DNA from 3 places in the Haloechinothrix salitolerans genome. Region 3 is predicted to be linked to each of the others. Evidence: riboswitches for the same ligand, from Rfam matches in the RefSeq annotation. Region 3 holds a riboswitch; each other region holds the start of a gene.
What was found. Region 3 has a riboswitch for cobalamin ahead of cobN (cobaltochelatase subunit CobN). Riboswitches for the same ligand answer to the same signal wherever they lie in the genome.
Positions count from the first base shown of each region.

Region 1: it holds a riboswitch for cobalamin, as region 3 does, so the genes downstream of both, ACFQGD_RS06620 (FecCD family ABC transporter permease) here and cobN (cobaltochelatase subunit CobN) in region 3, are expected to answer to the same signal.
Region 2: it holds a riboswitch for cobalamin, as region 3 does, so the genes downstream of both, metE (5-methyltetrahydropteroyltriglutamate--homocysteine S-methyltransferase) here and cobN (cobaltochelatase subunit CobN) in region 3, are expected to answer to the same signal.

Region 1 is NZ_JBHSXX010000001.1:1,413,036-1,417,310, forward strand. It holds gene ACFQGD_RS06610 (propionyl-CoA synthetase) at 1-1,151, shown strand, start outside; gene ACFQGD_RS06615 (pirin family protein) at 1,284-2,273, shown strand; cobalamin riboswitch at 2,374-2,557, shown strand; gene ACFQGD_RS06620 (FecCD family ABC transporter permease) at 2,676-3,743, shown strand; gene ACFQGD_RS06625 (ABC transporter ATP-binding protein) at 3,740-4,275, shown strand, end outside.
Region 2 is NZ_JBHSXX010000001.1:3,494,037-3,498,311, reverse strand. It holds gene ACFQGD_RS16635 (ABC transporter ATP-binding protein) at 1-797, shown strand, start outside; gene ACFQGD_RS16630 (hypothetical protein) at 799-981, opposite strand; gene ACFQGD_RS16625 (TetR/AcrR family transcriptional regulator) at 1,078-1,638, shown strand; cobalamin riboswitch at 1,870-2,113, shown strand; gene metE (5-methyltetrahydropteroyltriglutamate--homocysteine S-methyltransferase) at 2,255-4,275, shown strand, end outside.
Region 3 is NZ_JBHSXX010000001.1:2,458,815-2,463,089, forward strand. It holds gene cobN (cobaltochelatase subunit CobN) at 1-2,124, opposite strand, end outside; cobalamin riboswitch at 2,162-2,282, opposite strand; gene ACFQGD_RS11575 (helix-turn-helix transcriptional regulator) at 2,277-2,525, opposite strand; gene ACFQGD_RS11580 (ABC transporter permease) at 2,557-3,408, opposite strand; gene ACFQGD_RS11585 (ABC transporter ATP-binding protein) at 3,405-4,275, opposite strand, start outside.

The sequences.
Region 1 (4,275 bases), 1.0 Mb from region 3:
GGAAGCCGAAAGGTGTCGTGCGCGACACCGGTGGGCACGCGGTCGCGCTGGCCTGGTCGATGCGCAACATCTACGACGTCGCGCCCGGCGAGGTCTGGTGGACGGCGTCCGACGTCGGCTGGGTCGTCGGGCACTCCTACATCGTCTACGGGCCGCTGCTGATCGGCGCGACCACCGTGCTCTACGAGGGCAAACCGGTCGGCACGCCGGACGCGGGCGCGTTCTGGCGGGTGCTCTCCGAACACCGCGCGAAGGCGTTGTTCACCGCGCCGACCGCGTTGCGTGCCATCAAGAAGGTGGATCCGAAGGCGACCGAGGTCGCCAAGTACGACCTGCCGGCGTTCCAGACGCTGTTTCTCGCTGGCGAACGGCTCGACCCGGAGACGTACCACTGGGCGCACGACGTCCTCGGCGTCCCGGTGATCGACCACTGGTGGCAGACCGAGACCGGCTGGCCGATCGCGGCGAACCCGCGCGGACTGGAGACGTTGCCGGTCAAGCCAGGATCGGCGACCGTGCCGATGCCCGGCTACGACGTCCAGATCCTCGACCAGCGGGGCAACCAGTTGCCAGCGGGGCAGGAGGGTGCCATCGCGATCAAGCTCCCGTTGCCGCCGGGCACGCTGCCCACGTTGTGGGGCGACGACGACCGCTACGTCGAGTCGTACCTGTCCCGCTACGAGGGCTACTACCTCACCGGCGACTCCGGCTACCTCGACGAAGACGGCTACCTGTTCGTCATGGGCCGGACGGACGACGTCATCAACGTCGCTGGTCACCGGCTATCCACCGGGTCCATCGAGGCCGCGCTCGCCAGCCACCCGGCCGTCGCGGAGTGCGCGGTGATCGGCGTGCACGACGCGCTCAAGGGCCAGGTGCCGCGCGGGTTCGTGGTGCTCAAGTCCGGTGTGGACGTCGAGGAGAGCACGTTGCGCGACGAGCTGGTCGCCGCGGTGCGCCGCGACATCGGGCCGGTGGCGGCGTTCAGGGACGTCTCGATCGTCGATGCGCTACCCAAGACCCGCTCCGGCAAGATCCTGCGCAAGACGATGCGCGGTATCGCCGACGGCAGGGACGAGCCGGTGCCGTCGACGATCGAGGACGTCGGCGTGTTGGACAGTCTCCGCTCGGTGCTGCGCGCCGAAAGCTGAGGCGACTCGCGTTGAGTCCGCCAGGGCGCTAGGGACGGCGCCAGGCCGCACCTTGAGTGGCGGATCGGTGCGAATCGGTCATGATGGGGGCGCGATGGAAGCCGATAACGCGGCAGGGGGCCGGGCGCCGAGATGAGCAACATCGAGACCGATCCGATCGAGACCCGCTGCAGGGCGCGGGCGGAGCGGGTCGAGCCACAGCACCCGGCGGTCGAGATCGTCACATCGCGGGAGGTGCCGCTCGGCGGTCCCCGTGCGATGCGGGTACGCCGCACGTTGCCCCAGCGCGCCAGGTCGCTCATCGGTGCGTGGTGTTTCGTCGATCACTATGGGCCCGAGGACGTGCGTAACGTCGGCGGCATGGTGGTGCCACCCCATCCGCATACCGGATTGCAGACGGTGAGCTGGCTGTTCTCCGGCGAGATCGAGCACAGGGACAGCTCAGGTGCGCGGGCGCTGGTCGAGCCGGGTGAGCTGAACTTGATGACCGGCGGCTATGGCATCTGCCACTCCGAGGTGTCGACGGCGGCGACGTCGGTACTGCACGGGGTGCAGCTCTGGGTGGCGCTGCCGGACGCGCACCGGGACGCGGACCGCGACTTCCAGCACCACGTGCCCGACGTCGTCCATCATGATGGCGCGGACGTCCGTGTCTTCCTCGGCTCCATGGCGGGGACCTCCTCGCCGGTGTCGACGTTCACGCCACTGCTCGGCGCGGAGATCACGCTCGCGCCGGAATCCGTCGTCGAGCTGGACGTCGATCCGAGCTTCGAGCACGGCGTGCTGGTGGACCGGGGGCCGGTCCGCGTCAGCGAGACCTCCATCGCGCCAGCCCAGCTGGGTTACGTGGGCGTCGGCGCCGCCTGTCTGCGACTTGCCAACCCCTCACCGGAGCAGGCGCGGGTGGTGCTGCTCGGCGGGGAACCGTTCGAGGAAGACATCGTCATGTGGTGGAACTTCGTCGGCCGGAGCCACGACGAGATCGTGCGGTTTCGGGCGGCGTGGCAGCAGGAGTCGGAGCGGTTCGGGCAGGTAGAGGGCTACGTCGGCGAGCCGATGCGGCTGCCCGCGCCGCCGCTGCCGAAGGTCCGGCTCCGCCCGCGACGTCGTCCGGGACGCTGACTCGGCGGCCGTGACGCGCGGGATGGTGACGCCCGAGCCAACGACGCACACGGGTGTCGGTCACGCCACACCCGGCCCGCCCGGCGAGGCGATACCCGCTACGATCCGACGTCGAGCCAGTCGCATCCGATAGCGGATGCAGGGGAATCCGGTGCGACTCCGGAACTGACGCGCAGCGGTGAGGGCGACGGGCGAGGCGACACGCCACTGGATCAGCGGGTCTGGGAAGGTGCCTCGTCCGGGTGAACCCGAGTCCGAAGACCTGCTGGCTCGCCGAGCCGATCCGAGCTTCGCGTACAAGCTCCCGAGCGCAAAGGTCGTAACGCATGAACCGTCACCGAGGCACCACCGCCGAGCCGCCCTGTCGCCCGCCTGTCCTGCCGCCGCTGGACGGGGCAGGCCGTGCACACGTTTGAGGACGTCCCGCGGCGCAAGTCCGCGCGACGGCTGCCAGCGCCGGTCGTCGTCCCCGTCCTGCTGGTGCTGCTCGCCGCGAGCGCGATCGCGTCGGTCGGGTTCGGCGCGGAGCCGCTGGCGTGGTCCGTCGTCATCGACGCGCTGGCCAATCGGCTGACCGACGGCACCGGCGACGCGACGTACGACATCATCGTGTGGGACATCCGGGTGCCCCGAACACTGCTGGCGATCGTCGTCGGCGCTGGTCTCGCGGTCGCCGGAGTCGGCATCCAGACACTCGTGCGCAACCCACTCGCGGACCCGTACCTGCTCGGCGTGTCTGCGGGAGCCAGCGTCGGTGCGACGGCCGTGATCACGTTCGGCGTGCTGGCGGCGGCCGGGTTGTGGGCGCTGTCCGTCGGCGCGCTGCTCGGCGCACTGGGTGCCGCGCTGCTGGTGTTCGGCGTCGCCATGGCTCAGGGTGGGCTCACCCCGCTACGGCTGGTGTTGATCGGCACGGTGCTCTCCGCCGCGTTCTCCGCGATCGCCAGCTTTCTCGTGTTCCGCAGCGACAACCCGCAGGCCGCGCAGTCGGTGTTGTTCTGGCTGCTCGGCAGCCTCTCCGGTGCGGCGTGGAACCAGCTGCCGCTGGTCGCGGGCGCGGTCGTCGTCATCGGCGCGGTGCTCGTCGCGGGCAGCGGCTGGCTGGACGCGCTCGCCACGAGCCCGGACACCGCCGCCGCGCTGGGCGTACCGGTCCGCGCGCTACGTGGCGGCCTGTTCGTGCTGCTCGCCACGCTGGTCGGCGTGCTGGTCGCCGTCGCGGGCAGCATCGGGTTCGTCGGCCTCGTCCTCCCGCACATCAGCCGGATGCTGGTCGGCGTCCGACATCGAGCCGTGCTGCCGGTGGCCGCGCTGTCGGGTGCGGTGTTCCTGATTTGGGTGGACATCGCCGCACGCGTCGCGGTGCGTCCCACTGAGATCCCGCTCAGCGTCGTCACCGGGCTGATCGGCGCGCCGGTGTTTCTGGTGCTGATGGGCCGCAGGCACTACCGATTCGGAGCCGACCAATGACCGCGCCAGCAGAGACCCAGCCGATCCAGGCCACCGACGACCACCTCACCGTGTCGGGCCTCGCCTGCGCTGCGGGCAAGCGTGTCGTGCTGCGCGACGTCGACTTCGCGGTGCGACGCGGCGAGCTGCTGGCGCTGGTCGGCCCGAACGGCTCGGGCAAGTCGACGTTGCTGCGCGCGCTCGGCGGGGTCCGCAAGCCCGTCGCGGGCGATGTGTTGCTGGACGACGTCCCGCTTGGCCAGTTGTCCGCCAGGCGTCGCGCGCGGGCGATCACGCTGGTCGGGCAGGAGGAAGCGCTGCCTGCGGACCTCGTCGTTGGCGAGATGGTCGCGCTGGGCCGCACGCCGCACCGCCCGCCGTGGGCAGGGGGCGACGCGGCCGAACGCGCCGCCGTGTTGGCCGCGCTCGACCAGGTCGGCCTCGCTTACGCCGTCGACCATCCTGTCGAGCAGCTCTCCGGCGGCGAACGACGTCGTGCCTTGCTCGCGCGGGGACTGGCGCAGCAGACGCCGTTGATGCTGTTGGATGAGCC
Region 2 (4,275 bases), 1.0 Mb from region 3:
CGTTCGGACTCACCGGACTGTCCGGCGCTCGACGTCGGGAGCGCGTGGCCGAGGCCCTTGCCATGATCGCGATGTCGCACTTGGCGGACCGCTACCCGCACGAGCTGTCCGGCGGCGAGCAACAGCGGGTCGCGCTCACCCGCGCGCTCGCGCCCCGGCCCGAGCTGCTGCTGCTCGACGAGCCGTTCTCCAACCTAGACCGGCACCTGCGCACGCAGGTTCGGGCGGACACCTTGGAGCTGCTGCGCAAGACCGGCACGCCCGCCGTGTTCGTCACCCACGACCAGGCCGAAGCGCTCGCCGTTGGCGACCGCGTCGCGGTGATGCGCGCGGGCCGCATCGAACAGCTCGGCGCACCCGAGCCGGTGTTCCACACGCCGACCAACCGGTTCGTGGCGACGTTCATGGGCGACGCGGACTTCCTGCCCGCGACGTTGGCAGGCGACACGCTCGTGACCGAAGCCGGGTCGGTGCAGGCGCCGGAGGACGTCGTCGGTCGGGTGGATGCCCTGGAGGTCATGGTGCGCCCGCACGAGGTGGTGCTGCGGCCCGCCGACGATGGCACTGACGGTGCCGCCCGCGTCATCGACACGGAGTTTCAGGGTGGGTTCATCCTGCACACGGTGCGGCTGGACTCCGGGCGGCAGTTGCGGTCACTGCAACCGCACACCACCCACTACCCCATCGGCACCCGGCTGCACGCGGAGCTGTCCTACGGCCACCCGCCCGCCGTGCTGCCGAACCACGACGCGGCCGCTACCAACGGCCACCACCGGGAACCCGCGCGGCCGCGGTAGATCACCGAGCGGCCGTGCGCAGAATGGCGTCGGCGGAGCGGTCGACGTCCTCGGCCGTGGTGGCATAGTTCGACACCCGAGACGCGCAGTAGACGTCGCCCGCGCCACGTCGTCGGGCGGCGCGACCGCTCGATCCGGCAGGCCCCTCCGCGTCCGTGCTCTTGCCGCGACGTAGGTCGCCCAAGCCGGCCCCGCCTTGCGGCGCTCTAGGGGTTATGTCATAGTAGATATTTGGTCACTGAATGTCGCGGGGATGCCGCAACACACGAGGGGATGGACGATGAAGCGCCTACCGGGACGGACGCGGCAACGTATGGTCGACAGCGCCGTGACGCTGCTGCGAGAACGTGGCGCGTCCGGCGTCAGCATCGACGCCGTCCTCGCGCACAGCGGCGCGCCGCGCGGGTCGGTGTACCACCACTTCCCCCACGGCCGGAACGAAATGGTGCTCAGCGCGGTGCGGCAGGCGGGCAACGAGATCGGCAGGCACATCCGGCCCACCGCCGGTGAGCCGCACGTTGTGCTCGACGGCTTCGTCGACTACTGGCGACGCACGCTGACCGAAAGCAGCTTCCAGGCCGGGTGCCCCGTCGTCGCGCTCGCCGTCGACAACCGGGGCGACCTACCCGAAGCCGCCGACGCCGTCCGCGAGATCTTCTGGGCGTGGCAGGAGAAACTGCGCGAGCTGTTGATCGCTGCCGGACTCCCCTCCGAGCGCTCGAAGCGGCTGGCGAAGGTCGCGGTCGCGGCGATCGAGGGCGCGGTCGTGCTCTGCCGCGCGGAACGCAGCACCGAGCCGCTGGACGTCGTCGTTGAGGAACTGACACCGCTCTTCCAGTGACCCGGGCGGCCAGGGTGGCTTCGCCAAGGATATCGCGCGATTCGCGCCGGATTCGCGACTATCTGTCGGTTTCTCGCGACCGTATACCTGGCGAAACCGCGGTGTGACGTGGCTCTCGCGACGACGTCTTCCGCTGGAAAGGACGACGTCAGGCACGCGACGGCGACGGCGCGCATTCCTCCGATGGGCGTCCACATCCCGAACACACTTGCCGTGCCGCGCATGATCACTACGGTGGGTGGTGCTGGTGGTTCGTTCACCCACGTCGCGTGAACGTGGTGAACGAGGTAAGAGGGAACCCGGTGCGAATCCGGGACTGCCCCGCAGCGGTGTGCGGGAACGAACGCCGTGCCCGGTCCCGACCGGGACCGCACTGGACCGACACGGTCTGGGAAGCGACGGCTAGTAGACACGCCTGGCCCCGAGCCAGGACACGCCCGCGAGTCCGAAGACCTGCCACCGGTACGCGCACCGCCGGTGCGCGTGGTCCGAGGTCTCGCGGGAGGACCTTGCGGACGATCAGCCTCCGCGGCGCGCGCCGCCCGTACCGTGCTGGTCGCACGTGCCCCTCCCCTGGCCTCGGTGCCATTGCCGTCGAGCTCGCGAGGAGAGAGCGTTGACCAGCACGATTGGATCGACAGTCCTTGGCTACCCCCGGATAGGCCCGAACCGGGAACTCAAGCGCGCCCTGGAGCGGTACTGGGCGTCGCGCGGCAGCGAGGCGGAGCTGCGCGCGGTGGCGCGGGAGCTACGCGCCGACACCTGGCGTTCGCTTGCCGCCGCAGGCCTGGATTCGGTGCCAGGCAACACGTTCTCGTTCTACGACCACGTGCTGGACACGGCGGTCATGGTCGACGCCGTGCCGAGGCGATTCACCGATCTCGGCCTGAACCCGCTGGACACCTACTTCGCGATGGCGCGGGGCGTGGCGTCGACGTCTCCGCTGGAGATGACGAAGTGGTTCGACACGAACTACCACTACTTGGTTCCTGAGATCGGTCCGAGCACCCAGTTCTCGCTGGCTGACCGCACACCGGTCGAGCAGTATCGCGAGGCGGCCGAGCTTGGCGTGACGACCCGACCGGTGCTCGTCGGCCCGTTGACGTTCCTACTGCTGTCCAAACCGGACGACGATGCGCCGGCGTCGTTCCTACCGCTTGACAAGCTCGGCGACCTGCTCGAGGTCTACGCCGAGTTGCTGCGGCAGCTGCGCCGCGCGGGGGCGGAATGGGTGCAGCTCGATGAACCCGCCTTCGCCGCGGACCGCTCACAGGACGAACTGGACGCGCTCCGCGAGGCGTACCACGCGCTGGGTGAGCTGACCGACCGGCCGAACCTGCTGGTGGCGGGCTACTTCGGCAATCTCGGCGACGCGCTGCCGGTAGTGGCGTCCTCGCCGGTGGAGGCGCTCGGCGTCGATCTGGTCGCCGCGCCGTCCACAGTGGATACCCTGTCGATGTGCCGAAGCCTGCGGGACAAGACGCTGGTCGCCGGGCTGGTCGACGGCCGCAATATTTGGCGTACCGACCTCGACCAGGCGTTGACGACGGCGGCCACACTGCTCGGCCTCGCCGACGAGGTGGCGGTGAGCACGTCGTGTTCGCTACTACACGTGCCCTACGACGTCGAGGTGGAAACGCGGCTGGACCCGCGCGTCAAGTCGTGGCTTGCGTTCGCCGCGCAGAAAGTCCACGAAGTCGTGGTGCTCGGCCGTGCGCTGCGAGAAGGCCGTGACGTCGTGGCGACCGAGCTGGCAGAGGCGCGGGAGGCAGTCGCGGACCGCGCCACCGCCGAGGGCGTGCGCGATGACCGGGTGCACGCGCGGCTGGCATCCCTACGCCCAGAGCACACCCGTCGCGGAGACTACGCGGCGCGGCAGCGGGCGCAGCAGCAGTCGCTGCGCCTGCCCCCGTTGCCGACGACCACCATCGGCTCGTTCCCGCAAACCACCGACGTCCGCAAGGCACGTGCCGCACTTCGCACGGGTGAACTCGATCCAACGACGTACACCGACCGGATGCGGAGCGAGATCGAGCGAGTCATCCGGTTACAGGAACGGATCGGGCTCGATGTGCTGGTGCACGGCGAGCCGGAGCGCAACGACATGGTGCAGTACTTCGCCGAGCAGCTCACCGGATTCGCCGCGACCGACCATGGGTGGGTGCAGTCGTACGGCTCGCGGTGCGTGCGGCCGCCGATCCTCTACGGCGACGTCGCACGGCCAGAACCGATCACCGTGGAGTGGGCGCGGTTCGCGCAGCAGCTCACCGACAAGCCGGTCAAGGGCATGCTCACCGGGCCGGTGACGATCCTGGCGTGGTCGTTCGTTCGCGACGACCAGCCGATGGCGGACACGGCACGACAGGTGGCACTAGCGATCCGCGACGAGACGCGCGACCTGGAAGCGGAAGGCATTCGGGTGGTGCAGGTCGACGAACCGGCGCTGCGAGAGCTGCTGCCGTTGCGGTCGCAACGACGCAAGGCGTACCTCGATTGGGCGGTGGAGGCGTTCCGGCTGGCGACGTCCGGAGTGGCGGATTCGACGCAGATCCACACCCATCTGTGCTACTCCGAGTTCGGCGACGTCATTGACGCGATCGTGGCACTGGACGCCGATGTCACCAGCATCGAGGCGGC
Region 3 (4,275 bases):
CGGGGCGTCGCCACCCTCGGTCAGCCCGAGAGCGGTGCGCAGGCCCGGCAGCGCGTCGGCCTTGCCGCCCCACATCTGCTGCGCCCGCAGCATCGCCAGCACCAGGTTGACCCGTGCCTCTCCTGTCGGCGCGTCGCCGAGGATGTGCAGGCCATCGCGGATCTGGGCGTCCTTGACCTCACACAGCCAGCCGTCGACGTGCAGCAGGAAGTCATCGAATTCCGCGTCGTGCGGACGCTCGTCGACGCCGAGGTCGTGATCCAGCTTGGCCGCTTGGATCAACGTCCAGATCTGCTGCCGGATCGCGGGCAGCTTCGCCGGGTCCATCGCCGAGATGTTGGCGTACTCGTCCAGCAACTGTTCCAGCCGCGCCATGTCGCCGTAGCTCTCGGCGCGCGCCATCGGCGGGATCAGGTGGTCGATGATCGTGGCGTGCATCCGGCGCTTGGCCTGCGCGCCCTCGCCCGGGTCGTTGATCAGGAACGGGTAGATCACCGGCAGGTTGCCCAGCACGGCATCCGGCGCGCAGGACGCCGACAGCGCGGCGGTCTTGCCCGGCAGCCACTCCAGCGAGCCGTGCTTACCCAGATGGACGACGGCGTGTGCGCCGAACGAGTGCTCCAGCCAGCGGTACGCCGCCAGATAGTGATGCGAGGGTGGCAGGTCCGGGTTGTGGTAGATCGCAACCGGGTTCTCGCCGAACCCGCGCGGCGGCTGAATCATGATCAGCACGTTGCCCGCTTGCAGCGAGGCGAGCACGATGTCGCCGTCGTCGTTGCGCGAGTGGTCCACGAACAGCTCACCGGGCGGCGGACCCCAGTGCTGCTCCACGTCGTCCCGCAGGTCCTCGGGCAGCGTGGCGTACCACTCGCGGTACTGCGCGGCGGGCACGCGGATCGGGTTCCCCGCCAGCTTCTCCTCGGACAGCCACTCCGGGTCTTGGCCACCGGCTTCGATCAGCGCGTGGATGAACGCATCGCCGTCCGCGTCGTCCACGCCGGGGATCGGATCGGGGCCGAGGTCGTAGCCGCGCTCCCGCAACATGCTCAGCAGCTTGACCGCGCTGGCGGGGGTGTCCAGGCCAACGGCGTTGCCGACGCGGGAGTGCTTCGTCGGGTACGCCGAGAGCACCAGCGCGACCTTGCGCTCGGCGGGCGGCGTGTAGCGCAGCCGCGCGTGGCCGAGCGCGATTCCGGCGACCCGGCTGGCGCGTTCGGCGTCGGGTACGTAGCGGGGCAGGCCGTCGTCGTCGGTTTCCTTGAACGAGAACGGCACGGTGATGATCCGGCCGTCGAATTCCGGCACCGCGACCTGTGTGCCCGCGTCCAGCGGCGACAGACCCTCGTCGTTCTCCCACCAGCTGTCACGGTCGCTCGTTAGGCACAGCGCCTGGAGCGTGGGGATGTCGAGGTCTGCCAGCTCGGCGATGTCCCATGACTCGTCGTCGCCACCGGCCTGCGCGGCCGACGGCTTGGTGCCGCCCGCGGCTAGCACCGTGACCAGCAGCACGTCGGCCTTGCGCAACTCGTCGACCATCTCAGGGGCGCGGTTGCGCAGCGTGGCGCAGTAGATCGGCATTGGACGTCCGCCCGCGTCCTCGATGGCACGGCACAGCGTCTCGACGAACGCGGTGTTGCCCGCGAAGTGGTGCGCGCGGTAGTAAAGGATCGCGATCGTCGGGCCTTCGGTGTTGGCTGCCTCGCGGTCCAGGTGGCCCCAGTTGGGCTGCTCGGCGGGCGGCTCGAAGCCGTGTCCGGTGAGCAGCAGCGTGTCGGACAGGAACCGGTGCAGCTGCGTCAGGTTGTCCGGCCCGCCCTGGGCGAGGTAGAGGTGCGCCTGAGTCGCGATCCCGGCGGGCACGTGCGAGAGCTTCATCAGCTCGGCGTCGGGTGCCTGCTCGCCGCCGAGGACGATTACCGGCACCTCGGCCGCGCGCACGATGTCGAGGCCTTCCTTCCAGGCTCGCTCGCTACCGAGGATGCGGACGACGATCACTTCGGCGCCGTCCATCAGCGCGGGCAGCTCGTCCAGCTCGATGCGGGCGGGGTTGGCGAGGCGGTAGTCCGCGCCGCTCGCGCGGGCCGACAGCAGATCGGTGTCGGATGTCGACAGCAGCAGGATCAATTCGAAAGCTCCTCTCCGGGGTCCTCGCCCCGGCTTGTCGGGATCACGTCGGGCGGAGTGTCTGGCTCGCCGTAGTACGGCTCACAGTTGCGGGACAGCCCCGGACTTCCACCGGGTTCCTCCGCCACCGACGCGTGGTCGTCCTGGGTAATCTACCCGGTCAGCCGCGAGCCCTCCGCACTGCCGATGCGGGGGAACGGCTCAGTGGAGAACACCACCTCGACTGGCACCTCGAAATACCGCGCGATCCGCAGGGCCAGATGCAGGCTGGGGCTGTACTCGCCGCGTTCCAGGTAGCCGACCGTTTGGTAGTGCACGCCGAGGGCCTCGGCGAGCTGCCGCCGGGAGATGCCGCGCTCGGCGCGCAGCATCGCGATCCGGTTGTAGATCGCCTCGGCCATCCGACTCTCCTTGCCTGTCACTGGACGCCTGTCACTGGACGCGCTGCAGCGCCCGGTCTCGCCGCGCGGTCATGTTCGCACCGGATTCCCTGCGGGCCATTCTGCGGAGCAGGATCGGCGCGACAACCAGCCCGGCCGCGGACCACGCCCCGAGTACGCCGATCATCTCCGCGTGCCGCCAGGAGTCTCCGATCTCGGCGACGACGGCGGCGTCCGGCAGCAGCGCCGACCGCATGCCCAGCCCGAGCCAGTACACCGGGAAGACCTGGCCGATGGCGCTCAGCCACCCCGGTAGCGCGGTAATCGGGTAGAAGATCCCGGAGATGGCGATCAGTCCGACCATGGGCAGGAACACCAGGCCAAGATTGCGCGGATTGTCCGACAGCGCCCCGACGACCGCGCCCAGCGGCATCGTGGCCACCAGCCCGAGGAGCAGCACCGCCAGCAGCGTCAGCCAGGCGCCGATGCCGTCTACGGTGAGACCGTCGAACAGCAGCAGGCCGGGCACCAGGATGATCAAGACGCCGATGAGCCCGCCGACGGCGCCGCCGACGATCTTGCCGACCAGGTACCCGAGCATTCCGTTCGGCACGGCTTTGGCGCGGAGCAGGGTGCCGTCCTCCCGCTCGACCATGAGCACCGCGGCGACCCCGATGAACCCGGCGAACGCGACCTGCATCCCCAGCACGCCGGGCATCGCCGCCGAGCCGAGTGAGAACGTCGTCCCCGGCAGCGTCGAGTCCCGCATGAAGAACATCACGATCAACGTCACGATCGGGAAGAACAGCATGTTGAACAGGTCTTGGCCGTTGGTCAGCGTCTGCCTGGTCTCGATCAGACCACGGCGCATCCCGGCGCGGGCGGCGGCGGATGTCGGGGTCATCGGGTCACCTCCTGGTTGGCTGTCTCGCGGAGGAAGGCCCGCACCGCCTCCTCGTCACCGAGTCCGGACTCGACGCGCTGGACGAGCTTCATGTAGGTCTCCTCGAGACTGGCGCGGCGCACTTCGAGGTCGCTGATCCCGCTGTCGTGCCGGACGAGGAGGTCCCTGACGAAAGCCGTGGCGTCCTGCGTGGCGTGCACGAACCGCTCTCCGTCGCGGGTCCAGCGCACCTCGGCGTCGGTGGACATGCGGCGTGACAGTTCGTCGGCGGAGCCGTCGGCGATGATCCGGCCGCCCGCCAGCACGATGATCCGGTCGGCCAGCTTCTCCGCCTCGTCCAGGTCGTGGGTGGTCAGCAGGATCGTGGTGTCCTCATCGGCGAGCCGGTGCACCAGGTCGTGGAACTCCCGCCTGGCGTGCGGGTCGAAGCCCGCGGTCGGCTCGTCGAGGAACAGCACCTCGGGACACCCGACGATGCCGATGGCGACGTCTAGCCTTCGTCGTTGCCCACCGGAAAGCCGCATGATCTTGGCGTCCGCGTGTTCGCTCAGCCCGACCGCCGCGACCAGTTCGTCGACGTCCCATGGCCGCCTAGTCCGCTCGGTCGAGTACGGCGCGTAGTACGCCCCCAGGTGCCGGAGCAACTCGCGGACTCGCCACTTGCCGTGGTCCCGCCAGGACTGGAGCACGACGCCGAGCCGTGCCCGCCACGCCTCGTCGCCGTGGGTTGGGTCGACGCCGAGGACGCTCACCTCGCCCGCCGATCGTCCGCGAAACCCCTCAAGGATCTCGACCGTCGTCGTCTTGCCCGCGCCGTTGGGTCCGAGCAGGACGACGACCTCGCCTCGCCGCGCGGAAAAGGTGACC